2 regions of the Paenibacillus sp. OK060 genome follow, and region 2 is predicted to be linked to the other one. Evidence: predicted binding sites of a transcription regulator. Region 2 holds the regulator's gene; the other holds the start of a gene.
The links. The regulator LexA, encoded in region 2, represses DNA repair genes until DNA is damaged. The targets are predictions, from matches to a motif close to CGAACATATGTTCG.

Region 1: a site for LexA is predicted at 12,014-12,027, ahead of BLS14_RS11200 (YhjD family protein). Genes of this name have one in related genera too.

Annotation. Positions count from the first base shown of each region.
Region 1 covers NZ_FNFR01000002.1:1,077,550-1,093,155, reverse strand. The annotation lists gene BLS14_RS11250 (cell wall hydrolase) at 1-104, shown strand, start outside; gene BLS14_RS11240 (prohibitin family protein) at 546-1,424, shown strand; gene yaaA (peroxide stress protein YaaA) at 1,642-2,394, shown strand; gene BLS14_RS11230 (DUF1648 domain-containing protein) at 2,679-3,740, shown strand; gene BLS14_RS11225 (DUF6809 family protein) at 4,131-4,412, shown strand; gene BLS14_RS11220 (right-handed parallel beta-helix repeat-containing protein) at 4,632-5,987, opposite strand; gene BLS14_RS11215 (catalase) at 6,456-8,048, opposite strand; gene BLS14_RS11210 (ATP-dependent DNA helicase) at 8,232-10,196, shown strand; gene cysK (cysteine synthase A) at 10,338-11,297, opposite strand; gene BLS14_RS11200 (YhjD family protein) at 11,583-11,969, opposite strand; gene BLS14_RS11195 (hypothetical protein) at 12,364-12,597, opposite strand; gene BLS14_RS11190 (nucleotide-binding protein) at 12,594-13,631, opposite strand; gene BLS14_RS11185 (YitT family protein) at 14,546-15,268, shown strand; gene BLS14_RS11180 (DUF2188 domain-containing protein) at 15,460-15,606, opposite strand, start outside.
Region 2 covers NZ_FNFR01000002.1:679,507-695,112, reverse strand. The annotation lists gene BLS14_RS09350 (penicillin-binding protein 1A) at 1-2,076, shown strand, start outside; gene BLS14_RS09345 (ribonuclease FAU-1 family protein) at 2,360-2,923, shown strand; gene BLS14_RS09340 (AAA family ATPase) at 3,033-4,004, shown strand; gene hflX (GTPase HflX) at 4,124-5,410, shown strand; gene BLS14_RS09330 (methionine gamma-lyase family protein) at 5,495-6,748, shown strand; gene BLS14_RS09325 (MerR family transcriptional regulator) at 6,832-7,245, shown strand; gene glnA (type I glutamate--ammonia ligase) at 7,375-8,703, shown strand; gene BLS14_RS09315 (CatB-related O-acetyltransferase) at 8,817-9,476, opposite strand; gene BLS14_RS09310 (aldehyde dehydrogenase) at 10,026-11,327, shown strand; gene lexA (transcriptional repressor LexA) at 11,440-12,066, opposite strand; gene BLS14_RS09300 (LysM peptidoglycan-binding domain-containing protein) at 12,371-12,748, shown strand; gene BLS14_RS09295 (DUF896 domain-containing protein) at 12,845-13,054, shown strand; gene BLS14_RS09290 (hypothetical protein) at 13,181-13,693, shown strand; gene BLS14_RS09285 (HAD family hydrolase) at 13,721-14,527, shown strand; gene BLS14_RS09280 (ABC transporter permease) at 15,110-15,606, shown strand, end outside.

The DNA.
Region 1 (15,606 bases), 400 kb from region 2:
CACACGGAGCACTTTATTATTATAATCCGAAGATTGCAACTTCGTTGTGGAGTAAGAGCAGACCAACGTTGCTGACGATTGGGCAGCATGATTTTACAAGGTGAGTTTAAGTAGAGATAAATAATGTATTATTTGAAATGATAATGATGAACCTCGGCTGTACGCTGCTGAATGCAGACGTGCTACCGGGGTTTCTTTTATATTTTGATTGTGCAGGCGAGGGGATTGGGAAAATCTTCCGTATTATTATGTCCCTCTTTTTCAATTGACAGCGGTAGAAGAATATTGGAATGGTGTCTGAATATCATTGAAACCGAATACGATTTTACAAAGTATATATAAAGGAGGATATAATTAGTTGCTATTTATAAATTTGTACTCGGTTACATCCATAGAGGGGAGGACGAATATGCCATTTATTGGGGGAATCATTTTAATCTTTATCCTAGCATTTATTCTATGGTCATTAATGTTCCCGCTATTCAATAAAATAGGTGGTAGACTGCTGAAGAAATACAATAAATTCAAACAAGAGGAGAATGGTGATGGAAAATTCAAAGACGTTTAAAGTAGGGGCTATTGCGGTTGCAGTAGTTATTATTGTGGGAGTGTTACTGGTGACCTTCTTTTTAACACGAATTCCTAATGGATATGTTGGGGTCGTCTATTCACCCAATGGAGGCGTAAAAGATAGTACACTAAGTCAAGGGTGGAAACTCGTTGGAGCGTTTGATAAAGTAACCAAATATCCGATCCGAATTCAAACGGTTGAATACAGAGATATTCAGATTGCAACTTCTGATGGGAAAAACATCACAATTGATTTTGCTTACAACTACCAAGTAGAACCAAGTAAAGTATCTTCTATATTCAATACTTTTGGGCCAATTAGCATTCAAGAAATTGAGGATACATATCTCAAAACACGTTTCCGCGACGCAGCTCGTAAAGGTATTTCTAAGTTTACAGTCATTGATGTTTATGGTGAAAAGTCATCCGAAGCAGGAGTGGATGTTCAACAACGTTTTTCTGATGACGTTAAAGAGTTAGGATTTATTGTATCGAACGTTACTGTAGGTGTTCCTCAACCTGATGCTAAGACTCAGGAAGCAATCGATAAGCGTGTCGAAGCTTCACAAGAACTGGAACGTAAAACGACTGAACTTGAGATCGCCAAGAAAGAAGCAGATCGTAAGCGCGTGGAAGCGCAAGGTAATGCAGACAAACTATTGATTGAAGCAGAAGGTCAAGCTAAAGCAAATAAAGAGCTTCAACAATCATTATCGAGTCAACTCGTTGAATATGAAACCATCAAGAAATGGGATGGAGCCCTTCCATATGTAAGTGGGTCAAATACGCCAATGATTCAATTGCCGACTACAAAAACAGAGCAAAATAGCAGCGCGGGGAGCGTATCTCCCTAATTAGCGGTTTGATATGCACCCCTTACTTTTTCAACAATTTAATGTGTTGAATTCTAATGAACAAGCCGGTCCAATCGTGGGCTGACTTGTTCATTTTTGAGTCATTTCAAAGGCACCATGAATGGATTTAGTTAAGCCTAGATATTGGATTCACCTAGCCAATCCTGTACAATGAATAACGACAAAAACAACGGTAGATTAAGGATGGATCAGCACGATGAGGATTATTATATCACCAGCTAAAAAGATGAAGATCGATACCGATCTTATGGCTATGACACAGATGCCGCATTTTATAAACGAATCAGAACAGCTACTCAGTTTGCTTCAAAAGTTAACCTATGATGAACTCAAAGCAATGTGGAAGTGTAACGATGCAATCGCCGAACAGAACGTGGAGCGGATCCGGAATATGAATATAAAAGCAAATCTTACCCCAGCCATCTATGCCTATGAGGGTATTCAGTATCAGTATATGTCGCCAGGTGTGTTGCAAAAGGAGGAACTGGCGTATCTGGAGCAGCATTTGCGCATATTATCCGGTTTTTATGGCATGTTACGGCCTTTGGATGGGGTCACTCCTTATCGGTTGGAGATGCAGGGCAAGTTTCAAGGTTCGGCGTTCAAGTCCCTTTATCAGTTCTGGGGCAGCAAATTGGCAGAGCAGCTTCAATCGGAAAGCGACTGTATTCTGAATTTGGCTTCAAAAGAGTATAGCAAAAACATCACGCCTTTTCTGAGGGAGGAAACCCGATTTATCACTTGTGTATTTGGACAAATGGTCGAGGGCAAAGTCATTGAAAAGGCAACCAGGGCCAAGATGGCCAGAGGTGAGATGGTACGATATATGGCAGAGCGTAAAATTACAGATGTGAAGGATATCAGAAATTTTGATCGGTTAGGTTTTGTTTTCTCAGAAGAGAAGTCGGATGAGAGTAATTATGTATTTATATATTCAGAGGAGAAATAGCTAGTTTTACAGCGATGGATTTGATGTACATCTTGCAGTTGTCAGATGAGTAACTCTACGTAACAAAAAATCTGGATAAATTGTTAATTTCGCCCCTGTAGTCACTAAAAGCGATTATAATTAAATTTATGTTCAAGTCGATTACCTATCCTAATTTAATAGGATAATCATACGCAAAAAGGCATAGTGATGATTCCCCTATGCTATAAGGGTTATAGAGTTTTCGAATACACACTTATGTATAAGAGGAGGCGAATGATATAACGATAATGCCTGTTATGGTAATGATCTTTGTATTTGTACCTACCATTGTACTCATGGTAAGCATGCCTTATTTAACAAGAGAGACGATTAGTTTTGGGGTCACCGTCAGCGCTGCACAATTCCACAGTGAGCCTCTGCGCCAGATGCGGAAATCATATGCTAGGATTAGTGCTACCTTACATACCATCCTATTCATTGTTTGCATCATCTGCCTAATATACGTTGAACATTCCAAGCAACAAAGTTGGATCATTGTCACTTATTCACTCGCCATGGTCGTAATCTCCCTAGTCATAAACATTAGCTATCATTTCAAAATGAAAAGTTTACTACCTATGCTGCCTACTGCTCCGGAACCATCGATCATGGCAGTGGACACTGAATTTCGGGAAAGAAACATTGGCTTGTCTAGTAATTGGTTCCTCATTCATTTTTTAATTATTGGTGTTAGTATTCTAACTGTGCTACGCAACTACGATCTTATTCCTGATCAGATTCCGATCCATTTCAACAGCAGCTGGAACGTAGACCGCTATGCAGCTAAATCTTATAGTTCTGTGTTTATGCCTACGATAATGCAAGTGTTCATAACACTTTTGTTCATATTTGAGAATTGGAGTATTCGCAGAGTGAAGCATCAGGTTCAACCCACTGATCCTAACCGTTCCATCAGACAAGACGTAACATTCCGCCGTACTTGGTCATATTTTATGATTACAGCAAGCTTCTTAATAGTTATCCTGTTTTCCGTTGTGCAACTAAACATGATATCTCTACTTAACATCAATTTCGCTATCCCCATTATCCTAATTATAATAGCTTTTATCATCCTATACGCCTTCGCCTTATCGTTCTGGGCTGGTCAGGGCGGAAGCCGCTTGGAGCGATCTGACGATTCCTCCAATGTCAGACCTGTCCATGATGATGATAAATGGCTATTAGGTATGATTTATTTCAATCGCAAAGATCCAAACCTAATGGTCGAGAAAAGGTTCGGAGTCGGCTGGGGATTAAATTTCGGTCACCCAGTAAGCTGGCTGACTTGTCTCGGAATTATTGTACTGTTAGTTGTGGTGCGGTAACAAGGCTTGGAGGTTAATACTCAGCGGAGTATTCTAGCTTTCAACAAATAAATATTTTCGCTTCAAAATTAGACGCCATTCACATTAGACAAGAGCAGTTGAGAGGTGGGAAAACGAAAATCCACTTCCTTGATTAACAATTAAAAGGAGAATCGGCATTAGATAACATAATATTCAAGCAGCGGTTCCTTAGGGAAAATGGTCTGCTGGATGGATTTCGAAGATGATATTTCGGCAGACACATCCGACTAGATAGAGGATGATCCACTTTATTAATATAGCGGTTGGGATGTCCCACTTGTCACGTTCGCAGTTATACTAGCGGATTTCCCGCTAAATTATCATCTCACCTCATCCCCTGAGTTACAATATCCCTGAGGTGACCGTACCATGAAGGATAACATGTCAAACCTGATCGAGGATTTGTTTCACGGAAACCTGCGGTTGGACGAGTCGATTCATCCTGAGCATGCCGAGTATCAGGAGATCAATCGCCGCATATCGGACCTGATGCAGAACTATAAGACACAACATACGGAGAACGAATATGATGCATTGGAAGAATTGGTAGACTTAATCGGGCAATCGACGTCCATGTACGTGGAAGCAGCGTTTGAGCAAGGTTTCCGCACAGGCGGTAGGCTGATGATCGAGGTTTTGTGCAGAGTATGAGCGCAAACGATTAACCCAACCTATACGCGAGCAGGGCAGATGTAACCTTTCAAAACCAGCCCAAAATATTCGAAAACATAAGTAACTAGCATTAACTGTTGGTTGCCCGATCATTCAAACCCAAAAATTCCCTTCTCCATTACCACCGATCAGGCTGGCATGGGAAGGGGCTTTTGTGTTTAATCCCGCAATTATTACCTACACCTGTCTAACTACAACCTACCGCGCACCAATATTCGTACCCGATGGCGTACCCGACCCAATCAGATCACTGCCAGTGGCAAGCTTCAGGAAGTCGCCCAGGACAGGCGTTCCATCCGCGCTGCGTGTCACCGAAGGTACGAGGGAGACAAAGTCGGCTGCGCTGGCGAGCAGGCCTTTGTCGTTCACGCTCTTCTTGTTTTTCCACCAGACGTTGGTGCTGCTGACGTCGGTTCCGCTGGTTTTGTCGCTGGCGCCGCCTTCGAAGGACAGGTTGTTGGTGAAGATATGTGTGCCTACATCAAAGGCAAAGTTGCTTTGGCCATTTTGCCAGGACGTATTGTTTTTCATCTGGATTGAACCGGGATTGCTGTTATAGGTGAAGCCGTGCTTTTTATTTTGAAAAGCAATGCTGTTCTCCACGATGTGATTCACCGCGATTTTCTCGCCGCCCAGCTTGAAGCCGTTACCGTCACTATTGGAGGTGGATGTACCATCCGAAGTCTGCCCATTGTGATGGGAGATGCTGTTGCGGATCGTTACGACGCCAATGGCGCCCGTATCTGTTTTGCTGTACAGATCCCAGCCATCGTCCACATTATAGGCAGCGATACAACCGTCGAACAGGTTGCCCGGGCCAACCGTCAATTTGGCGGCAAAGCCGTCCGCATCTTCTCCGTCATCCGGATCATAGTTATCATGGGAATAGGAGCGAATAATTTCATTATAGGCAGGCCATTCGCTGTTTGCCGCAGTCGAAGCATAACGTCCGAGTTGGATGCCAGTATCCCGGTTATGATGAGCTTCGATCTGTTCCAGACGGTTGTAACTGCCCCCGATAAAGATACCGTTGTCGCCCGCGCCCTTCACTTCAAGTCCTTTGACGAGCCAGTAGTCTCCGAACATTTGCAGCCCGCGATTGGTGGAGGCGAAGGTTTGGGCCGAGAAATCAAAGATAGGCTTTTCCGATCCGTACGCCACCAGATTCTTGCGTTGTCCCGATGTACCACTGTTGCCTCGCTCAATCGTAACCGTTTCCGAGAAACTGTAGGTGCCACCGCGCAGATATATTGTTTTACCCGGTGCGATCTGGGTCAACGCGTTAGCCAGTGACGTAGGACTCGCGAGGGTTCCGGGATTGCTAGCCGAGCCGCCAGGTGCGACATATAGATCACCTGCAGCGAGTGCGATGCTGGAGGCAGCCACAGAATCAGAGGGATTTTGCAGTCCGCTATCGATCAGTTCCGCCGCACCAGCCGATCCACCGCCGAGCAATAATAGTGGGAACGCGGCACTTAGGCAGATGTGAGTCATTTTCGATTTCAGCGAACGTTGAGATGATGCATGAACAGAAGTGATTGGGAATAATTTCATTAAGCAAACCTCCTTAGTAATTGGGAAATGAAGTCCTAGAGGACACAGGTTCATGGTAAATGTTGTAAACGTTATCATCAATAATCATTTGATCAGATGGACACAACCTACTGATAAGCCTCGTATAACTGGTCGGAAATGGAAATTCATATGAGTAGCGTATAATCCTGCGCTCAGTTCATGTCCCTCATTTAACAGGGGATCATCTGAAATTAACGTAGAAAGAGCCCCTTTTCGCAGCAAACGGCATGATCCATACCTCCAATCAACCGAAATCAACCTTATAAATATTTAAAATAGAAGGGCCCCACATGATCAGCTCACAGGTTGCTCAGGTTGAAACGCCAAATACCCCCGATAGCAGCTGCTTAAGCAGTCTTTGCTACCGAGGGTTAATTAACGAACCTATACGTTTCTATATAACATGTCCTTTACCTTAAAATACGCCTTAACTAAACCAGCCAGTGCTTAATATGGATCTGCTTCATGGCTGCGCTTGGCGGCCTGTTCCACTGTGGGCTCATGCTTGGGCTGGACCGTGGCACTGTCATCCGTTGAGACGGCGGATAATCCTTCCGCTACCCGGCGTCCATAATCGGCATCCGCTTGTGTGAAATGGGAGATCATGCGCTCGCGGATATCCGGTTTGCATGTGGCTAAAGCATCTACCAGATTGCTGATCAGCTCGTCTCGCTCCCAATCTTCAAACGAACGGTAGGTATCCCCGGCTTGTCCGAAGTCATTGGTACGCTCAATTTTCTCGCGAACAAGATGACCCTCAATAAGAGGTTCATGCTCCTTGCCACGTGGGGTTGCTTCTTTTAAGCCGCCCAACGAGGAAGGTTCATAGTTGACGTGTGGATTCTGACCTGGTGCACGGTCGACCTGATATTGCATCTGCCCGCCGCTCTGATTGGTGGCAACCCGATTTTTGGGTGCATTAACTGGCAGTTGCAGATAGTTGGCACCGACCCGGTGACGCTGGGTATCCGAGTAGGAGAAGGTGCGGCCTTGCAGCAGTTTATCATCCGAGAAATCCAGTCCATCCACCAGTACACCTGTGCCAAACGCTGCTTGTTCCACTTCATTAAAGTAGTCTTCGGGATTGCGGTTTAGCGTCATTTTCCCAACCGGCAAAAACGGAAACTGCTCTGGCGGCCACAGTTTGGTCGGGTCCAGCGGATCAAAATCCAGTTCTGGATGCTCGCCGTCCTCCATAACCTGAACGCACAATTCCCATTCCGGGTAATCTCCTTGTTCAATGGCGTGATACAGGTCGAGTGTAGCGTGGTTAAAGTTCTGCCCCTGAATATCGCTGGCGTCCTTCTGGAGAAGGTTGCGTATGCCTTGATTGAGCGGCTCCCAGTGATATTTAATGAGCACGCCTGTGCCCTCCTGATTCACCCATTTGTATGTATTGACGCCCGACCCCTGCATTTGTCGATAGTTGGCCGGAATTCCCCAAGGGGAGAAGAGAAACGTAATCATATGGGTGGCTTCAGGACTGAGCGAAACGAAATCGAAAAACCGTTCCATATCCTGTGCATTGGTCAACGGGTCGGGCTTGAAGGCATGTACCATATCCGGAAACTTGAGCGGGTCACGAATGAAAAAGATTTTCAGATTGTTGCCCACCAGATCCCAGTTGCCGTCCTCGGTATAGAATTTTACAGCAAATCCACGCGGGTCCCGAAGTGTCTCCGGTGAATGTCCACCATGAATAACTGTAGAGAAGCGAACGAATACGGGCGTTTCTTTGCCTTTTTCCTGAAACAGACGTGCGCGTGTGTATTTCGATACCGGTTCATCTCCGGCCGTTCCATACGCCTGAAATACACCATGAGCGCCAGCTCCGCGGGCATGGACAACCCTTTCCGGGGTGCGTTCACGGTCAAAATGGGTGATCTTTTCGAGAAAATGATAGTTCTCCAGCGTAGTCGGTCCTCGACTGCCGACGGTTCGAACATTCTGATTGTCCGTGATGGGATGGCCTTGCCGATCCGTTAATGTCTCGGGTGCCTTGTCTGAGGAATGATCAGGTTGTGAAGAATGGTTATCCATAGAGACCACCTTTCCTTAAGTTGGGTTTCTGTATATATTTTCCCTGTGGTCCGGTTCTATACATAAAATTTCGCAAAAAAAGCTTGTCACCCACCTCATGGCGTGGGATAATTAACTTTTGCCCTATGGACGGTTTTTAGATAAAAATGCACCACTTATAGAAGAATGGAGGCTGACCTAGGATTGTCTACACAACGTTATCCTTTTGCATATGATCCGGCAGAGCCCTTTGTATCCCGTTTAGGGGAATGGGTTGCCGATGTTTTTTACGATATTTTGCCTGAGTCTGGCTTCGAGGTACGGGATGAACAGATTTTTATGGCGTACCAGCTCGAACGGGCCTATGGAGATAAAAAGACCATTATGGCTGAGGCTGGTGTGGGGACAGGCAAGACACTAGTCTATCTGCTCTACGCGGTCTGTTATGCACGTTATACGGGTAAACCGGCGGTGATTGCCTGTGCTGATGAGTCCTTGATTGAACAGCTTGTGAAGCCCGGCGGAGATATTGCGAAGCTGGCTGCACATCTGGACTTGGAAGTGGATGCACGTCTGGGAAAATCACCTGACCAATACGTCTGTCTGAATAAATTAAGTGCGATGAGATTTGCGGACGAGGATGCGCAGGTGATCGAAGAGGTGCATGAGAGCCTTCCGGATTTTGTGAATACGCCGGGTACGCTTCAGGCCTTCCATCCGTATGGTGACCGTAAACAGTATCCACATCTGAATGATCGCCAGTGGAATAAAATTAACTGGGACCCGTTCCAGGATTGCTTCGTTTGTCCCAAACGTCAACGCTGTGGTCTGACGTTATCACGTGACCACTACCGCCGTTCCAAGGACATCATCATCTGTTCCCATGATTACTATATGGAGCATGTGTGGACCTATGAAGCGCGCAAACGCGAGGGACAATTGCCATTGCTGCCTGATCACAGCTCGGTTGTATTTGATGAAGGACATTTGCTGGAAGAAGCGGCCCTGAACGCACTGAGCTACAAATTGAAACACCGCATCTTCGAGGAACTCGTCACTCGCCTGCTTGAAGGTGAGATTCGTGAATCCCTCGCCGAGCGTGTGGATGAAGCGATAGAGAGCAGTGAGCGACTGTTCGCGTTGCTGGATACGTATACGGTAGCCATTCCCGGATCGGAACGGAAAGAAGTGCGGGTAGAACCGCCGTTGCTGCGGGAGATTGAACGACTGACCAGCGTATTGGATGCGATCGGCGAAGAATTGGTATTTGAGAGCGGATTGTTCTCGCTGGACGGCTATCAGATGCGTGTAGTGGAAGAACATCTGGACATGATTCAGTCTGCCCTTGCGTTGTTCCGTAAGGAAGATGGGTACATCTGCTGGGCTGAACAGAGCGATGACGAGACAACCTTATCGATCATGCCGCGTACCGTGAAGGAAATTCTGAACGAGCGTGTGTTCAACACAGGCATTCCGATTGTCTTCTCATCCGCAACGTTATCTGTGGATAATTCATTCCGTTATGTGGCAGACAGTCTGGGGATTGATGATTTTGTATCGTTCTCCGTGGCTTCTCCATATGACTATGCGGACAAAATGCAGATGAAGATTACAGATGAAACCGTACCTGGTCACCCGGAAAATGAAAATCGGTTGCGTGACGCCGTAACGTTGCTTCAGGAGAGTGGGGGTCGTGCCCTGATTCTGTTCCGTACGATGGAAGAGCTGCGTGCATTCAAGCAGGACATTGTTCATGTCCCTGAGGCTCAAGGGTTACGCTTTATGTATGAGGGAGATCGGGAGATTAGTGACCTGATTGCCGCTTTCCAGGAGGATGAGGAGAGTGTACTGTGCTCCGTCAATCTGTGGGAAGGTCTGGACGTTCCAGGACCGTCATTATCCAATGTCATGATCTGGTCGCTCCCGTATCCACCACAGGACCCTGTATTTAATGCAAAACGCACAGCGTCTGCTGCACCTTATGAAGAGATCGATCTTCCATACATGTTGCTGCGCGTGAAGCAAGGTCTGGGACGTTTGATTCGGACCAGCAGTGATTCAGGTACCGCCGCGATTCTCGATGAATCGTTATACAGCAAAAAGGAAGCCAAAGACCGCATTGCGGCTCTGCTTCCCGAAGGTGTAGAATGGACAACCCTGACACACTAGTTCACATTCATATTTAGAATATTTAACTTAACTGGCTCCCTTTCCAGAGTAAGTACTTGTACGCTGCGGATTCAACGTCCAGCTGTGATCAAGCGCTCATTTTGGAGGGGAGTCTTTAACTTGTGTAAGAGTTTTTCTTTGTTAAAAAATACCCATGCTCAAATACCGTTCCCCGGTATCGGGCGCAATGCAGAGCACTCGGTGACCCGGCCCCAGTTCCCGCGCGATGCGCAGGGAGGCCCACACCGAAGCGCCAGAGGAAGGGCCGAGTAGCAGCCCTTCCCGGGCAGCAAGCTGCCGCATCGTATCCAGTGCATCCTCATCGGACACCTGGATAATGGCATCCCACACGTCGGTATTCAGAATGTCCGGAATGAACCCCGGACTTGTACCGACGAGCTTGTGGGGTCCGGGCTCGCCGCCGGACAGCACAGGTGAACCTTTCGGCTCTACCGCATAGATACGAATGTCCGGCAGCTGCTTACGCAGTTCTTCTCCCGTTCCGGTGATCGTACCGCCTGTTCCCGCCGTGGCGATAAAGGCGTCCAGCTTGCCTTCCATCTGCTGCATAATTTCGGGAGCCGTGGTGATCCGGTGGATGTCCGGGTTCGCTTGATTCTCGAATTGCTGGGGAATGAAACTTCCCGGAATGTCGGCCTGAAGTTCTTTGGCCTTGCGAATCGCGCCAGGCATCCGTTCTGCGGCAGGGGTGAGCACGACATCTGCGCCATAGGCTTTCAGAATGTTGATGCGTTCCTTGGACATGTTGTCCGGCATGATCAGAATGGCCTTATATCCCTTGGCAGCAGCATTCATTGCAAGACCGATGCCGGTATTGCCGCTGGTTGGTTCGATAATGGTTGCGCCGGGAAGCAGTAGTTCTGCCCGTTCAGCCTGAACGATCAGGTTATAGGCGGCACGGTCTTTGACGCTGCCGCTCGGATTGAAGTATTCCAGCTTGACGTATACGTCAGCGGAATCGCTACCTGTAAGTCTGTTCAGTCTGACGGCAGGTGTCTGGCCTATCAGCTCAGTAACATTTGCGGCAATGCCTGTATGTGCGGGTGTTTGATTATTAATTAAATGCGAATTCAAGTCCATGAAGTACAGCTCCTTGATTGATAAGACGTTGAAAGCAATTCCCAATGAACAAGTCTGTCCGCCTTTAATGGCAGGCAGGCTTGTTGCTTATAGGAATCCATTTTCATTACAAGTCTGAACGGAATGCACAGACATGTCTATTCCATCTTAATGAACGCAGCCTCCCGGGGTCAACCTGTTTCGATTAGGCAGAAGGGTGAGGAGTCTAAGGAGTAAGTGAACCAAGTGGACTAAGAAAGAAATGTGAATTCAAACGATGAAGGGTACATTAAGCAGATGAATTAGCTATATCGGCTGGGTCAAATCCATATCCAGATGCCGACTAAGCTCTTTTTTGACTTCATTCCGCGCGAACGTCCACAGCATATAGAACCGCTGCAAATAGCCTCTGCACAGGTACTGGGTTTCGATTCCATCAACTTGCCGTTTCTCCTCCAGAACCTTGACGCCACGAGTTCTCATTTGTTTGCGAAGCGTAAGCATTTCCTTAAGTACATCATTCTGAATGCGGGTTAGAGACAGAATGTAGACCTCTGGCATTTTGAGCTGCAACGTATCCAGTGTGCGAATATCCCGTTCAAGCACATCCAGCAGAAGAGTGCGTACAACCATGCTTTTAATCAATCGGTGGTCTTCATCCGCAGGGGATGGGGCGGAAGGGGATGATGACATACTTTCACTTCCTTAACCTTGAATTCGGACATGTTCTTATTTACAGAACGTATGTTCTTATATTATAATCAATATATGCAATGATGATACACAATACAACCGAGAAATATTGGAAGTAGCACATATGCGATTTATGCTGAGGTTGTAGGCGGTGAAATAGGGACAAGCCTTCTCCAAAATAAGGTATAATTTTTGGGTTTTGCAGGAAACCTAAGGGCATAAAGAAAATGACTTAATGCATCAGCCGAATAGGTGAAGAGCTTTTAGTCCGTTGGTACTAGCGAATGTTATGAAGGGTTGCCAAAGTGTTGCAACAAAAAAGCCCCTGCCTTGGGCGGCGGGGCCAGATGATCTACCGAACCAGACGGCAGAGTTGTATATGAGCATAAAGCGGTTAAGCCAGATACTGAGGCTTCTCGTAAAGAGCCTCTTTTTCCAGAATCACTTTGTAAGGTCTTTCCTTACCCTTCAGGGAAGGGCCAATCGTAGTCAGCGGTACGGCCGGTTTGTGGAAACGATCTTCTTCCTTGGGTTCCGGAACCGGTCGTGATGATTCGGGCGCAGAACTGAGGCGTACCTTTTTGTCGCTGCCCCAGCGCTTGCTTATTTTTTTCGTTTCCGGTTTCATTCCGGTTCGCCTCCTAACAAATCGTTGATGGCGTTGAACAGATGACGGTTCTCCAAATCCATCTGCTGAAATATCGCCTCATCCGCTTCAATATGTCCAATAATATGGACTGTGATTACATACCTCTTGGCTACAGGATAGCATAGCAGATACTCTTTCTCAAGATAATCGTCATAGAGGTTGATCTTGATTTTGTTCTCCAGGTAAGAATCAATGACCAGAATGCGCTTCGGATCATCGGGCTGCTTGTCGTCATTGGCGGACAAGTTATATTTTCTTCCCGGTTCCCCAACGTTACCACATAATTGTTCAATATGACCACTGTCATCTGTACGGTATATGGCAGTCCCACGCACGGCAAATGGAGGAAGGGATACAAATGCACTTCGAAGTGCATCGCTCATTCGCTCCAACATAACCGAATCTGCTTTGCGGGTACGCAGTAACTCCCTGAAGAATCGCAGCAGCTTGAGCAACTGTAATCGGGCTTCACCCTCAGACCTTTTGTGCTTCTCGATAATTTTTTCCACTTCGGGATCGCTCCATCGCCCCTGTTCTTCGATGCTGTCGGCGATTTTGGAACAGGCCACCGAGACGGCTGGCGCCCATTTCCCGTCTGAACGAATTTCATAAACCAGTGGATTTAACCCCAGCAGATCTGTGGGCATACGTAAACCTTCGATCTTGCTGGCGTCTTTGATGTCAGTAATATCCTCTGGAAGAATGAAAAAAATACGCTTTCGTCCTAACCGACCCATAAACAAACCCATTTCCAGCATTGTATTATCACGGACAGAGGCATAGTACTTCCCACGAATTTTCGATATATCATCCGGATGAAAAATAAAAATGGCAAAGTCTGTTGTACGCACTTCTGCTTCCAAATCGTCCATGGTATAGCTGCTTGGATTAAAAACTCCGGAGTACCAAGGGGTAACTTCGGCCGAGAAACGCAAGTTTTCGTGTACTGCGGCTGCAATCGGCTTCGCTTCCAGCGAGCAGCCAATAAAGACTCTTGGCTTTAACGTTTTCATAATCCGCCTCGCTTAAACGGGTAGTGGGATTCAATTGTTATATTATACCATAAACAGCAGAGTAAGTCTGGAACGTTTAACTGGACCCAAGATAAGCCGATTACATTTGCTATAGTGTATGTGCAAGAGGGAAATGATTCCTTTAAAATCCGCGGAAAAATAAAAAATGGACCCAAATTGTCACAGTTGGGTGACTGGACAGTTATATTTGGAAGCTTCAGTCATAGAATGAAGGAGCAGGTAGCACCATTAGGTAGAGAAGCTTGTCCTGGTGTGGCTGTTTGGCGGCTCAAGCAGGCAAGAGTGTGCTTTTTGCTCATATTTGAAGGGTCTGCTGTTTCGACCCAATCACATCGGTGTTATATAATAGAAGAACAAGCAAGTTAGCTTAGATTTTTAAACTGAATTGAACGTTACATGTGTCTATAGAAGGCGAACTAAATTTTTACACGAGAACGTAGAGTGCAGAACCCGTCTGAAGAAACGAAGTGTTCGCCTTTATCACAGGATTTTTCCCTTAGGAAAAGGGAATCAAAAAATCCGGGGATAACAGCGATCGAAAGAGGGTACTGCAATCGAAGTGGTTAAGTGTAAAGTTTATATGGTCTTATGCATGGTGTAATATTCATCAGTTTAATTGGCACAGCTAACCACCAACAGACAGAAAGGATCAGGATACCATGAGTTCCCGAAGGATAATTTCCCCAAGGACGATCTGGAAACGTTACGATCTCTCTTATACTTAGCGCCCCTTGTAGAGTACACCACCGTAAAGAAAAAAACGGCTGACTCTGCGAAAGAGGGGATTGGAATGAATAATATTCGAAGGACAAATACGATGATTTCTTCCAGGCTTGCCTTTTGCAGGGTACGGTCGGTGCAAACCAACCTTTACAAACTGCGAGGGAACCTGAATGAAGAGAACATCGTTAACCTTACAACAAGTTAAGACAGAGGCGGTAAAGTTCGCCATTATGCTGCTCGGAACATTTATTTTGGCATTTGCCTACTATCACATTAATTTTCAGAATCATTTATCGGAGGGCGGATTTGTCGGTCTGGCCCTGCTTGGAAAGTACGCGACAGGCTTATCACCTGCTATTGGCATGCTGCTGCTGGATATTCCAGTCATGATTCTGGCCTGGTTCCTCAAGGGCTGGAAGTTCATGATTCAGGCGCTGCTGGGTGTGGCCGCATTCTCATTGTTCTATGACGGGTTTGAGCGGTACTCCACCCTGGTTATTCCGTTTCACGGTAATTTGTGGATTCCGGCAGTCTTGTCCGGTGTTATCACCGGCGTGGGTGCTGGTATGGTGCTTCGATTCGGAGGAGCAACAGGTGGAGACGACATTCTGGCGGTGCTCATTAGCCGTTGGAAGGGCTGGAAGCTGGGAACGGTTTTCTTTGTCAGCGATGCGTTTGTACTCGGATTGTCGCTTTTCTTTCTACCGGTAAAAGAAACTTTATATACCATTCTGGCCGTATGGATTGCCAGTAAAGTGATTACGTATATGGTCAGTTTCCCGGCTCGCCGGACGGTTACGACCTCAGCTGTGAAGCTGCCCGTGTCGACTGCTGCCAAAGTAGTCAGCGGTGCTTCACAACGAGCTCCTGTGGCTAGAGGGGTTTCGCATTAAACGTAACGGCCACCCTATTCGAAATGAATGTTGTTCAAGTAAGGTGGGCTTGCCTCATACCAAACACAAAGCCCTTTTGCATGCTTGATGGGAATCATTCCATTAGCGGCGAAAGGGCTTTTTTGCTTGCCTTCAGTAAAAAAAATTAAAAGTAATACATTCACGATATTTCTATTTTAGAACAGATTCACTCAAGGCTTGATGGAAGAGGCAATTTGCCCATCTTCATTATGGATAATAGCCCGAATGTTTTGTTTTTCACTCTTTTCTTTGGCAGCATCCACAGCTTCGGCTTTGGTTCGGAACGTAGCCAGAGATTTGGATTGACCTTCTTCCTT
Region 2 (15,606 bases):
CTGACGATGTATCTGAACCGGATTTTCTTCGGTCATCAGCGTTATGGAATTAAGGCTGCGTCTGAATTTTATTTTGGAGTGTCTGACCTTAATGAGTTGAAGATCTGGCAAATTGCCACATTGGCAGCGATGCCTAAAGGGCCTTCTGCCTATAACCCGCTGAGCAATCCCAACGATTCCAAGGCACGACGTGCTGTGGTATTGCAGCTGATGTACGAGCAAGGTTACATCACCAAGGCGGAAATGGATGAAGCCAAAGAAGTAGACTATGACTATACACCGCCTGAGAAAGATCAAAAGTATCAAGCCTTTATCGACTATGTTCTTCGTGAAGCGGAAAAAGTGACTGGTAAAACGGAGGATGATCTGAATATCGGCGGGTACAAAATTTACACGACGATGGATGCTCAGGCTCAAACAGCCATGGAAAGTGCTTTCTCGGATGACAGTTTGTTTGAGTCAAGTAAAGACGATCAGCCAGTTCAAGGTTCCATGGTAATTATGAACCATGAAAATGGCAGTCTCGTCGCCTTGATGGGCGGACGGGATTATCAAACAAAAGGCTACAGCCGGGTAACACAGAGCCGCAGACAGCCTGGATCGGCATTTAAACCGATTGTGACTTATGCACCGGCTCTTGAATCAGGTAATTACAATGCAAACTCAGCTCTCAGTAATGAAAAGCAATGCTTCGGGAATTACTGTCCGGGTAACTTGCATGGTTATTCTTCAACCATTAGTATGACGGATGCCATTACAAAATCGGAGAATATCCCGGCAGTATGGCTCCTAAACAAAATTGGTGTGAATACAGGTGTTCAGTTTGCAAAAAGCGTAGGTATCCAACTTACGGATGAAGACAAAAACCTGGCGATTGCACTGGGTGGTCTTAGCAAAGGTACGAATACACTGGAAATGGCGCAAGCCTATAGTGCATTCGCCAATCTCGGTGAGTACCAGCAGGCGTATTCCATTAAGGAAATTAAGGATAGCGCGGGGAAAACGACCTATAAACACGATAAATCGGAAACAACACGTGTCATGAGTGAGCAAAATGCTTATTCCCTGACTAAGATGCTGCAAAATGTTGTGAATGACGGTACAGGTCGTTCAGCACGTCTGGATCGACCAGTTGCTGGTAAGACGGGAACTGTTCAAAGTGGTATCTCCGGCAACAGTGCCAACCGTGATGTTTGGTTCGTCGGATACACGCCGGAATGGACTGCTGCAGTATGGATGGGTTACGACAATCCTGATGCAACCCATATGCTTAAGAATAGCAGTAAGCTATCAGCGGCGTTCTTTGCCAAAGTTATGGGGGATGCGTTAAAAGGAGTTCCTGTGAAGGACTTCAAAGCTCCAGCAGGAGCCCAGACACCTCCACCGGAGAAAGAACCAGAGAAACCAACACTTTCAGTGAGTGGTTTGAATGGTGCGTATGATTCATCTACGCAAACTGTATCGTTGAATTGGACTGCAACAGGAGATTCCTCGACACAGTATCGGATTTACAGAAAAGAGACATCTGAGGGACAGTTCACCCATCTATTAGATGCGGTTGGTTCGACCAGTGCGCAGGATCTAGGTGCACTCCCGGGTCTCACCTACGAATACTATGTGACAGCTGTTGATTCAGCTACGGGACTGGAGACTGATCCGTCCAACATCATATCGCTGATGATTGAAGCGGAGGAATTGGAACCGGAACAGCCAGATACGGGCACGGAGCCAGGGACGGAACCGGGCACAGAACAGCCTGGAACAGAAAATCCAGACAACGGTTCGCCGGGGAATGGAAGTTCTGAGGGTAACAATGGCAACGGAAATGAAAATGGCAACAATGGTAACGGCAATAATGGAAACAACGGCGGGACAGGTCAAGGGAACGGACAGACCGGAGAAGGAAACACACCGCCTGGACAGGGAACAACAGAACCTGGAGGTACGGGTGAGGGTTCCAATGATGGATCTGTGACGACACCGGGCGAAGTGGTCACGCCACCAGATAGTGGAAACAACGGCAACAATGGAGAAACGAATGCACCGACAGATTCTCAAACTGGAACTGGCGGTTAACAAGAATAAGGCGCATTAAATCATTACAACCTAAAACCTGCTCCCTCATATTGGGGAAGCAGGTTTTTTGGTTTGTATAACCATTGGAGTGGAACCATAACTCTCTAATAGATGGGGCAAAGCTTGATTTTGAGTGTATAACTTAAATATGGTAAGCTGTAACTATTCGTAATACGTTGTGCAAAGCGGATTCAGGCACTTGTGGAATCGGTAATGCGGACGTTATTCGCTGTTCACCAATATCAGCAGGTCACGGACCTGTGGTCGGCAAAGAGGGGTTCGTATGAAACGGAAATTCGGGGACCGCGCGAACTGGCGCCGGATTACGAACCGACAATTTACATGCCGGTTCGTTCAATCCAAAATTTTTACTGGTTACATTACGTTGTATACAATACAAGATTTGAAAGAGCCTTTGTGGAAAACCTATGGAGGAAGCACCTTCTGCATTGCGGATAAAGGTTATTCCTGGTTGCAGTATTATCCGAAAGGCGAGCACTTTGTTGTTACGGCCATGTTTGACGATCAGGAGCGAATTGTTGAATGGTACATTGATACATGCCGCAGCCAGGGCATAACCGATCAAGGTGTTCCGTGGTTTGATGATCTGTATCTGGATGTCGTTGTCCTGAAGGATGGAGAAATATTTTTGCTGGACGAAGATGAACTTGAAGATGCTCTTTCACGTAAGCACATTACGACGGGGGATTATGATCTGGCGAACCGGACAGCCAAGGAATTGTTGCATGCCATTGATGCTCATGTGTTTCCTTATTTCCAACTGTCTTTGAAGCATAGACAATCCTTGTTTGAGAATGGGGAGTTCAGAAAAAATATTCAGATTTAAGTCATGGAAAAGTCGCAGAATTCTTCGCCATCCTTCTAATATTAGAGCACCTGATAGAATACATTAATAATCAGGAGAGTTCAGCCCGATAAAATAGAGGTGATGGCGAATGAACGGACGGGTCATGGCTGCAGGAGGGCAACCGGGAGGCAGACCATCCAGACAAATTAATGTTGTTTTGCGTAACCAGGAACCTCAGATGCTGGTCAAAGAAGAAGAGACGGCAATACAAGCGGCAAAAGGATTAGCCAAACATGCGCATTTTCAGGAGATTCAAGGTGAATTGGAGCAGCTGGTTGGACTCGAAAATATCAAGGATTTAGTATTTGAAATCTATGCTTTCTTACAGATTGCCCAAATGCGTACCGAAGCTGGACTGATAAGTGGGGCGCACGTGTATCATATGATTTTCAAAGGCAATCCGGGAACCGGAAAAACAACGGTAGCACGAATCGTTGCGAAGCTGTTTCAGAAGATGGGTGTATTGAGTAAGGGTCATTTGATTGAAGTGGAACGTGCAGACTTGGTCGGGGAATACATCGGGCATACGGCACAAAAAACGAGGGATTTGGTCAAAAAGGCATTGGGTGGAATCTTATTTATTGATGAGGCGTACAGTCTGGCTCGCGGGGGCGAGAAGGATTTTGGGAAGGAAGCTATCGACACACTTGTGAAGTCAATGGAAGATAATAAGAATCAATTTATCCTCATCTTGGCGGGATACTCGGAAGAGATTGATTTTTTTCTGCAGACGAATCCCGGATTACCTTCCCGTTTTCCGATCCAGGTTGAATTTCCGGACTATAGCATTGATCAATTGATTCAAATCTCCGAGATTATGGCTAAGGAACGTGACTATATTCTCATGCCACAGACCATACTCAAACTAAAGCAGCATCTGCTTCAGGAAAAAAATGAATCTCTTCATGCGTTCAGCAATGCCCGATATGTCCGAAATGCCATTGAACGATCGATTCGCCATCAGGCAGTTCGACTATTGGAACAGTATACCCAGGGAAATCCGGGAAAACTAGAGCTGATGACCATCCGCACAGAGGATTTGAAGTTTGAGCAAAAGTAAGCGATAATATAATTTTTAACGCAGCCGGCCGGGTTAACCGGTTCGGCTTAAAGCATGCCATGGAACCATGGTGGCACAGAATATATGCGGAAACGTAATAGAAGGAGTGAATATACACGATGACAAATGGAACACATGATACAGATATGGTGAAGAAGGATCGCGCCGTGTTGGTGAGTCTGGTTACCGATGAGGTCAAACGTTCGGGTATTAACCCGGAGTACTCCCTTGAGGAGTTGGTAAAACTGGCCGAGACGGCAGGCGTGGAAGTGCTGAGTGTATTGTCACAGAACCTGAAAACCCGGGACACCAAATGGTTCATTGGTAAGGGGAAAGTGGAAGAACTTCGTGCAGTGGCTGAGGAAATGGGAGCAACAACAGCTATTTTTGACCAGGAGCTGTCCGGTGCTCAAGTTCGTAACCTGGAAGAAGCGTTGGATCTCAAAATTATTGACCGCACCCAGCTGATTTTGGATATCTTTGCGCAGCGCGCCAACACAAGAGAAGGTATTATCCAGGTTGAGTTGGCTCAGTTGAGCTATTTGTTACCACGTTTGTCGGGTCACGGAAAGAATTTGTCCAGACTTGGTGGCGGAATTGGAACGCGGGGTCCAGGTGAAAGTAAACTGGAGACGGATCGTCGACATATTCGTGGCCGCATAGATGACTTGAAGCGTCATTTGGAAGAAGTGACACGTCATCGCAAGCTGCACCGGGAACGTCGCAAGAAGACGGGGATCGTTCAGGTAGCCCTTGTAGGTTATACGAATGCGGGTAAATCCACCTTGCTTAAACAATTAACGGCCGCAGATGTGTATATTCAAGACCAGCTGTTTGCCACACTGGATCCAACCTCACGGACGATGGAACTGCCAAGTGGTAAAGAAATCGTACTCACAGATACGGTTGGGTTTATACAAAACCTTCCTCATGATCTGATTGCGGCTTTCCGGGCAACGCTGGAGGAAGTGAATGAAGCGGACCTTATATTACATGTGGTCGATGCATCATCTGCAATGCGTGAAGACCAGATGAGAACTGTACACACGATTTTGCAGCAACTGGGTTCAGGGGACAAGCCTCAATTGGTATTGTATAACAAAAAGGATGCTTGTACACCGGAGCAGATTGAGATGCTTCCTTTGGATAAAGAACATATCAAAGTGAGCGCTCTAGATGCAGATGACTTGCTGAAAATTCGTGAGCTTATCCAGGCTGAATTGACTGGCGCTACCAAACGGTTCCGTATTCCGGCTGAGCGTGGCGATCTTACATCTGTACTTTACAAAATAGGCGATGTTGTTGAGACCACATTTGAAGATAATGATGTAATTTATGAAGTGGAACTGCAAAAAGGCGAATATGAGAAATTCGGTTATTTACTTGAAGATTTCATACAACTGTAACATCGATGACATATTTGTATGATAAGTTGACACGATAATTGATGTTTGACGTCAGATTCGTGCTATGAAGGGGAATGAAGCAAGATGGCAAGCTTTGATTCAGAGATTATTGAACTTCAACGACAGGTTGAACGTCAGATTGAGGGGCAATTGCAACAGATTGACCGGATCACCGATCATAACCAATGGAAAGTAATCAATGCTTTTCAGCGTAGAAAAGTCAGTGATTTTCACTTTGCGGGTTCAACGGGGTACGCTTATAACGATCGCGGGCGTGAGGTGCTTGATGAAGTGTATGCCGATGTGTTTGGTGCAGAGGCGGCACTGGTGCGTCCCCATTTTGCATCAGGTACACATACTATTGCTACAGCTTTGTTCGGTGTACTTCGTCCAGGTGACGAGTTGTTGTACATTACGGGTAAGCCCTATGACACATTGCATAAAGTCATTGGCAAGCCTGGTGATGGAACAGGATCATTACGGGATTTCGGAATTGGCTATCAAGAGACGGCTCTGTTAGAAGATGGCGGAGTAGATTGGGCGGCGGTAGAGAAAAGTATCAATGCAGCGACAAAAGTCATTGGTATTCAACGCTCCAGAGGATATGATTGGAGATCTTCCTTCTGTATTGAAGAAATCGCTGATATGGTTACACGTGTAAAGGCGATCAAGGAAGATGTCATCATATTTGTGGATAACTGTTATGGTGAATTCACGGAGGAACGTGAACCAACTGAAATCGGGGTAGACCTGATGGCAGGTTCACTGATTAAAAATCCCGGTGGAGGTCTAGCGGAAACCGGTGGATACATATGCGGGAAGGAAAAGTACGTGCAATTGGCTGCCTATCGTTTGACTGCTCCTGGAATTGGCGGTGAGGTTGGCGCGATGTTGGGAACAACTCGTGGCATCTACCAAGGACTTTACATGGCTCCGACAATTGTAGGACAGGCCGTTAAAGGGAGCACATTCGCTGCGGCGATGTTTGCTGCATCCGGATTTGTAACCAAACCGGCATGGAACGAGATGCGTACAGATCTGATTCAGGCTGTTCAATTCAGTTCGGCCGAGCATTTAATTGCCTTTGTACAAGGGATACAGCGGGCTGCTGCAGTAGATAGCCATGTAGTTCCTGAACCTTGGGACATGCCGGGTTACGAGCACCCTGTCATCATGGCGGCAGGTACGTTTATACAGGGTGGGAGCCTTGAATTGTCGGCAGATGCGCCTATCCGTGAGCCTTTTATTGGCTATATGCAGGGCGGTTTAACGTACTCTCATGTTAAATATGGCGTTTTGATGTCATTACAGACCATGAAAGAACGCAAATTATTGTGAGTTTATCTAACACATCATTGACACTTAGTAATAACTAAATGTACAATAGAGTGAAGAATAGATGACTGGAAGGTTGATGAATGATGGGTGACGAAATTCGCAGAAATATGGCCTTATTCCCGATAGGTATTGTAATGAAACTTACGGATCTGTCCGCGCGTCAGATTCGTTATTATGAGCAGCACAGTTTGATTGTTCCTGCGAGAACGTCAGGTAATCAGCGTTTGTTCTCTTTCAATGACGTAGAACGATTGCTGGAAATCAAGGCTCTGATTGAAAAAGGAGTTAACATCGCAGGCATTAAACAAGTGATGAATCCTGTATCTAAAGAGTCAGAAGAAGCGACTGTTATTACAGCTGATACGGAAGTGAAACGTAGAGAACTATCGGACTCCCAACTACACCGTCTGCTTAAACAACAACTGGTGTCAGGTAAGAGACCTGGACAAGTATCTCTCATCCAGGGAGAGCTTTCCCGTTTCTTTAATAAAAAATAAGTTCGTATAACCTCGTAAGTCAGGGGAAATCCTGCTTTTGGGTAGGAGGACTCCTTGACCCATGCAATATTCTAATGTACAAATATAACAGGCAAGCCAAATACGCAGAGAAGAAAGGGAGAGGGTATCGTGAGTTTTACTAAAGAAGACATACTACGTATCTCAAAAGAAGAAAATGTACGATTCATTCGTTTGCAATTTACCGATTTGCTTGGAGCAATCAAAAACGTTGAGATCCCTGTGAGCCAGCTTACTAAGGCTCTGGACAATAAAATGATGTTTGATGGTTCTTCCATTGAAGGTTATGTGCGTATTGAAGAATCCGACATGTACCTCTATCCGGATCTCGATTCATGGCTGATTTTCCCTTGGGTAGCCGAGAACCGTGTTGCTCGACTGATTTGCGACGTATATCTTCCGGATGGTAATCCGTTTCCAGGAGATCCGCGTGGCATCTTGAAACGAAACCTGAAAGAAGCAGAAGAAATGGGATTCACTTCTTTCAACGTCGGTCCTGAACCAGAGTTCTTCTTGTTCAAAACAGACGAAAAAGGAAACCCGACTAACGAACTGAATGACCAAGGTGGATATTTCGACCTAGCGCCTACGGATCTTGGTGAAAACTGTCGTCGTGACATTGTTATCACACTTGAAGAAATGGGCTTTGAGATCGAAGCTTCCCACCATGAGGTAGCTCCAGGTCAGCATGAGATCGACTTTAAATATGCTGATGCTCTAAAAGCAGCAGACCAGATCCAAACGTTCAAACTCGTTGTTAAAACGATTGCACGTCAGCATGGTCTACATGCTACCTTTATGCCGAAACCGCTGTTTGGTATGAACGGTTCCGGTATGCACTGTAACCAATCCTTGTTCCAAGGCAAAGTGAACGCATTCGTAGACGAGTCGGACGAACTGGGTCTGAGCAAAACTGCACGTCACTTCATGGCTGGAACTTTGAAGCATGCGCGTGCGTTTGCAGCAATTACGAACCCAACTGTGAACTCATACAAACGTCTTGTACCAGGTTACGAAGCACCTTGTTATGTAGCTTGGTCTGCTAGTAACCGTAGTCCAATGATCCGTATTCCAGCTTCCCGTGGTCTGAGTACACGTGTTGAGGTTCGTAATCCGGATCCGGCTGCTAACCCATACTTGGCTTTGGCTGTTTTATTGAAAGCAGGTCTGGACGGAATCAAACGTGAGCTTTCCTTACCTGCTCCGATTGACCGTAACATCTACATCATGTCAGAAGAAGAGCGTGTGGAAGAAGGCATTCCAAGCTTGCCGGCTGACCTGAAAGAAGCATTGAATGAATTGATCCGCAGCGAAGTTATCTGTGATGCTCTTGGCGACCACGCCCTGGCTCACTTCTACGAGCTGAAAGAAATTGAGTGGGACATGTATCGTACACAAGTCCACCAATGGGAACGCGATCAATATATCACGTTGTACTAATAGCTGAATCCCTTGGCGATCTAGCGCTGAGGGGTTTTTCTTTTCTGTGGGCAAGGAGATATAAAAAAAGCTAGGTAGAATATTATTCTACCTAGCTTTATGTCTATAGGAGCTCAGTCCTTAATTTCTAATAAATAATGCTCATATAACTTGTTAATTGAAGAGTTCGAAAGCAAGTGAGTGACTGCTTCTATCGATTCTCTCTTCCAATCAAACCAGCGCATTTCTTTTAACTTCATGATTTCTTCTTCTGAGAAACGCTTTCTAACTTCTTTTGTAGGATTTCCACCAACTATCGTGTAAGGGGCGACATCTTTTGTTACAACTGAGCCTGCTGCAACAATCGCACCTTCACCAATGGTGACACCAGGCATAATCATTGCATTCATGCCGATCCATGCATCGCTTTCTATAATGGTATCTCCCTTGGGTGAGAAGGAATGGCAAATTTGATCAGCGAAAGGATAAACAGTGATCCACTCCGCATGATGATTGTTATTTCCTCCCATAAGAATAACGACACCGGCTGCGATACATACATAATTACCAATAATCAATCGATCTATTTGCCATCCAAATTCCTCAATGGGGTTGAATAAGCTCCTCGATTTGTCATCTCCCCATAAATATCTTACGCATCCATCTTCAAAAGATGAATGGTTATCGTAATAACCAGAGTAATAGGAGTAATCGCCAACTTCGATTAATGGATTGGTTACAATATCTTTTAAATACTTAATTTCAGACCAGTGATTAAATTGGTTTATATTCATTTTAGTTTCCTCGCTTCTAAGTTTTATTTCTGAGTAACTTAGAAGCGTGATGCGGTAGCCACATTCTTTAGTTTTTTTAGACGACGAATCATCTGAATCATCCTTCCTTAAGATATGAGGGCCATTGTAGCAATGACCTCTTTTTTTGTCAATCCTATTCTGATAAAGAGATGTCAGTAAGTATCCTCACTCAAAGTGTATATAATGAAGAAAAAATTCAGTAAGAGAAAATATAGACAGAACACGTGCCCACCATTTGGAAGGATGGATACATCATGTTGGACTAAAACGGGGACTGGAATAAGAATGTAAAGAGGAAGCTGGCATTCGTAGCATAAGTTTTGGCATATTAGTGTTAAGGCTTTTAATGTAGTCAATAAGAACCAGAATGGTTAATTAAATTATGATCATATCGTTGAAGCGAGAGTATGTTTTAATTGTTTGCTCTATTTTTACAGTATCTATATGTTGATAGTTTCATATAATTGCGTTATAATTCATTTATGTTTTTAGAAATTAAATTTTGGACAATTAATTGGAGATGTTAATATGGAACAAGAGAAGCAACTGGTTGCCGAACAGCGGACATTTTTTTATACAGGTCAGACTAAGTCTATTGAGTACCGTATTCGTGCTCTTCAGCAATTAAGACAGGGAATTGAGAAATATCAACAACGTATTCTTGACGCACTTCGTGCGGATCTAAATAAATCTGAAGCAGAGGCTTATGGCTCTGAGATTCGGATCGTGTTGGGTGAACTAGATTTTGCATTGGAACATTTGGAGGAATGGGCTACACCAAAACCTGTGCCTACAAATTCTGCTATACCTGATGGAACAAGCTTAATTTATCCTGAACCTTATGGAGTTGCTCTTATTATTGCACCTTGGAACTATCCGTTCCAACTGGCTTTCGGCCCTCTAATTGGAGCCATTGCTGCGGGTAACTGTGCCATTATTAAGCCGTCTGAATTAACCCCAGCCGTGTCACGTCTGACTTATGATTTGATTCATGAGATATTTCCTAGTGAGTACCTGGCAGTTATGGAAGGGGAAGTCGAGACGAGTACGGCATTGTTGAAAGAAAAGTTTGATTATATTTTCTTTACAGGCAGTACAGGTGTTGGCCGCATTGTTATGAAGGCAGCTGCTGAGCATTTGACTCCAGTTACGTTAGAACTAGGTGGTAAGAGTCCGGTCATTGTCCACCAGGATGCAGATTTGAAGCTGGCAGCTCAGCGCATTGTGCGCGGTAAATTCCTGAATGCTGGGCAAACCTGTGTCGCTCCAGACTATTTGCTTGTGCACGAGGAAGTACATGACAAATTATTGGAATTGATCGGTGCAGAAATTCAGGATAAATTTGGAGACGATGTGATGAGAAATGCTGATTTCCCGCACATTGTCAACGCACGTAACTTTGATCGTTTATCGGTGTTACTCCAAGATGGCAAAGCAATGATCGGTGGACGTTCTGAACGTGATCAGCTGCTCATTGAACCAACAGTACTGGGGGAAGTGGATTGGAAATCCCCAGTGATGCAAGAAGAGATCTTTGGTCCAGTTCTTCCTGTATTTAAGTATACCGACCTCAATCCCATGCTAGATGAGATTGTTCGCCGTCCAAAACCACTGGCATTATATCTCTTCACTCAGGATGAGGATCTGCAGAATCAGGTTCTGAATCAAGTATCTTTTGGTGGTGGTTGCATTAATGATACATTGTCTCATATGACATCACATTATCTTCCGTTTGGCGGCGTAGGAGAAAGTGGAATGGGTTCCTACCATGGTCAACAGAGTTTTGATGTGTTTTCTCATCATAAAAGCATTCTTAAACGCAGCGAATAATCTACTAACGTAGAACAATATAAGTTGTATAAGAAAAAAGAGGTTGTCCCGTTGAACGGGACAACCTCTTTATGTATCTTATTGTGAGAGCTCTGTACAACTTCAATACATATTAATGAATATCACGGAAAAGGCCAATGACTTTGCCCAGGATGCTAACGTGTTTCAAACGCAACGGTTCAAAAGTCGAGTTTTCCGGTTGAAGACGAATATGATCTTTCTCTTTGTAGAACGTTTTAACCGTTGCTTCATCGTCTTCAGTCATGGCTACTACGATATCGCCGTTATCTGCAGTTTGCTGCTGACGTACGATAACATAGTCTCCGTTAACAATGCCTGCTTCAACCATACTGTCTCCCACGACCGAAAGCATAAATACTTTCTGTTCGCCTACATAATGCGTAGGAAGAGGGAAGTAATCTTCGATATTTTCTGTTGCTGTGATTGGAACCCCTGCAGTAACTTTACCCACGACAGGAATGCGAGCAACGCTGTGAGCAAACTGATGTGAATGCTCTGACTCTTCCTGGCTGAGAAGTTCAATGGCTCTTGGTTTGGTTGGGTCACGTCTAATCAGACCTTTCTTCTCCAAACGATCCAGATGTCCATGTACTGTAGAGCTGGAAGCCAACCCAACGGCTTCACCAATTTCGCGTACGGAAGGAGGATACCCCTTCAACCGGACTTCATTGCGTATAAACTCCAGAATAGCCTGTTGCCTGCTGGATATCTTCGACATACCGTATCAACCCCATTTTAGTAACGTTTGGGAAAATTATAACATAGAACCTCCGTTCGTACAAACATAAGTTCTAAATAAAATGCCATAAAATCAATGTTTTTTTGCAAATTAAGATGAAAATTTTCTTTTGGTCTAATCAAATACTGCAAATGACAATTCCAATACAATAGAAGAAAGATAATAGAATGTAGTATCGACAAAAAAAAGCGAACAATTGTTCTAAAAAGTTATTGTACAAAACATGTGTTCGTGTTATATTAATTTCAACAGATAGGAACAAACGTTTGGAGGTCGATATTTAATGAGATATTCTACTTATCAAAGTATTTACGAACCGGTGCATTCAGAAGTGGTTGAAACTAACATAAGGAATTTTAAAAAGGTTTTTGCAAAAGGTAATGTCCCAACTTGGGTCTTGAAATTAATAATCGTAAGCTTAATTATACTGGTTGGATGTAGTACAGTATTGACTGTGTTCGCTGGCAATGAGAACGATCTGTTGCCTGGGGGGAAGATGGCAGTTTCACAAGGAGATACGCTATGGAGTATATCATTGGATCACAAACCTGAAACAATGGATACACGTGTATATATAGAAGCAATCAAGAAAGTGAATCAACTTCATTCAACTTCAATACAGGTGGGGCAAGTCTTAATACTGCCTCAATTCACAGATTAAAGCTGCATATCCACACGCGCTAATGCGTGTCAGCTTGACAAGCTGCCCTTAACATGTCAAAGTTAATATGACTTTGTATTTTTGGAGGGGACAAGCTTGGATATAGATAGTCTGGTAGCACGTATTAATGAATTGGCCCGTAAGCAAAAATCCACTGGATTGACAGAGGAAGAGCTCGCTGAACGTGCCAAACTTAGAGAAATCTATTTGAATAACATTCGAAGCAATTTCAGACAACAACTGGATACGATTGAAATTGTAGATGATGAGAACGATCAAGGCCACCAAGGCAAACTCAAACATTAAGGAAACCTAATGATATCATTATGATATTTAGGTTTTTTCCTGTTATCTAGAGGTTGCAAATTATAGGGGGAAATGTTGGTTTGCAGTTATGTAAGCCGATACAAAGAACATCTAAGGGGGATTCTCATGTCGCGTTCGTTCGAGAGAACGGTTCGAAAAAATTCTAAGCAGTTGAATCAGCAACGTAAAAAAAGCGGTAAACCGGTTTTTGGCACACCAGGTGAGGACGTATTTAAAGGACGCAGTCTTCTGTTTCCTATTTTTCTGATCGGACTAGCATTCCTGTACCTCTTTATGAGTACATTTCTTGTCAAAGCTCCGATGACCACTTGGGACTGGGTGACCTTGTTGCTGTATGTATTTTTAGCAGTCATCTTCATGCTCCGTCGTCCTTATGTCAAAATAGGAAGTAATCGGATTTTGACGACAAAAGGGAACCGTGAGCGTTCAATTGGAGTCGACGATATCGTGAAATTCAGAATTGAGCCAGGTACGGTTGTGATTGAGCATAATGCACGAGGTAAGAGATGGGTATTTACCAAACTACTGAATCGTTATGATACCGATGCAATTACTGAACGTCTTCTAAAATTCGCCAAAGCACATCAGATCACCGTGGAAACATACGAGAAAAAGTAATTTTGCATAAAGGGGAAGATGACCGAAATGGCGTTAAAAGCGATTTTTTTCGACCTAGATGATACTTTACTGTGGGATGAGCGCAGTGTTCGAGAGGCCTTTCATGAGACTTGCTTGATCGCAGCGCAAGAGACGGGCGTTAAACCCGAAGACCTTGAAGAAGCTGTTCGTAATGAGGCACGTAATCTGTATGAGTCTTATGAAACTTTTTCGTTTACCAAAATGATTGGGATTAACCCATTTGAAGGTCTTTGGGCTAACTTCACGGGTGGGGATCAGCCGGAGTTTCGCCAGTTGGAGCAGCTTGCACCCGCATATCGTAAAGAGTCATGGCGTCGTGGCTTGTTAAAGCTGGGGGTTGATCGTGAAGATCTGGCGGAACAACTCGCCTTACAATTTGGGGCGGAGCGGAGATCAAGACCCCATGTCTATGAAGAAACGATGGAAACGTTGAGTCATCTACAAGGGAAGTTCAAGCTTTTGCTTTTAACCAACGGCTGTCCTGCTTTACAACAAGAGAAGCTTGACGGCGTTCCTGAATTGGCTCCTTTTTTTGACGAAATTATTATCTCGGGTTCGTTCGGTAAAGGCAAACCTGATCCTTCGATCTTCGAGCACGCATTGAGTAAGCTGGGAGTGCAACCTGAGGAGAGTATGATGGTTGGAGATAAGCTTACGACTGATATTCGTGGAGCATTGTCTGCAGGTATTCAATCTGTTTGGATTAACCGTGAGAATAAAGAGAATACCGAATCGTATGTGCCTGACCATCAAATCAAGCATTTATCCGAATTGGAACGAATCATTGCTGAATTCTCAATGAGTGCATCATAAATCGTATTTTTAGTGTACTACTCAAACATTGTTAGGTTTTATGAGATGTATTTTATCCATAAAACCTAACAATGTTTTTTTTGTGTTGGGACAGCTTGAACTATACCGTAATAACAAAAGATGAAATTTTTTATTAAAAGTTATTGAAATTATAGAACTGCTGATTTAGAATATAACTAACATACTAGTATGACTAGTATGCGAATGAATGCAGCGAATATCTGTTGACTTACTTGAATGAAGTGGAAGCGGGAGTTATTCGCTATAATTTTCACATTGTTTGTAAGCGCTTTACATAATCGAAGTAACCATTTAGTTCTGGAAATACAACATGAAGTGGTTAGTAAGAAAATGAGGGTAAGCATCTTAACCAATATGTGTCTCTAGTGATCTCCATAATTGATATCGCTTACATTATTTGTTTTGTTTTATTCTACTGGTGGGGGTGAAGTTCATCTGATTACTTGTCTTCTACAAAAAGAAGAGATGATAAGAATTGATCGAAAACGCTTTTATTTTATCAAGCTTAGGATCGGAGTGAAATAACATATGGAGTCGGAAACCGCTAAAACCACGCTAACGATGACATCTTTACGTAAAGAAAGCAGGTTAAGAACTGTTACAGCTCTGCTTCGCAAAGATTGGCAGCTGTACTCACTGTTAATTCTTCCTATTATCTATCTTATTATTTTCAAATATGGGCCCATGCTCGGTAATGTAATCGCATTTAGACGATTTGTACCGGGAGGAAGTATTTTTGGAGAGACGTGGGTTGGATTCAGGTATTTTCAGATGTTCATTCAAGACCCAACCTTTTGGAAAGTATTTGGGAACACACTTATGCTTGGTGGACTTGCGTTACTTTTCACCTTCCCAGTTCCGATTATTTTTGCATTGCTGCTGAATGAGGTGAAAAGCAAACGTTTCAAAAAGTTTGTGCAGACCGCATCTTATCTTCCGCACTTCTTGTCCATCGTCATCGTTGCCGGAATGATTCTGCAATTAACGGCAGTTAATGGCTCCATTAACGGAATGGTTTCATTCTTTACTGGTGACAGCATTCCTTTCATGCAGCGTGC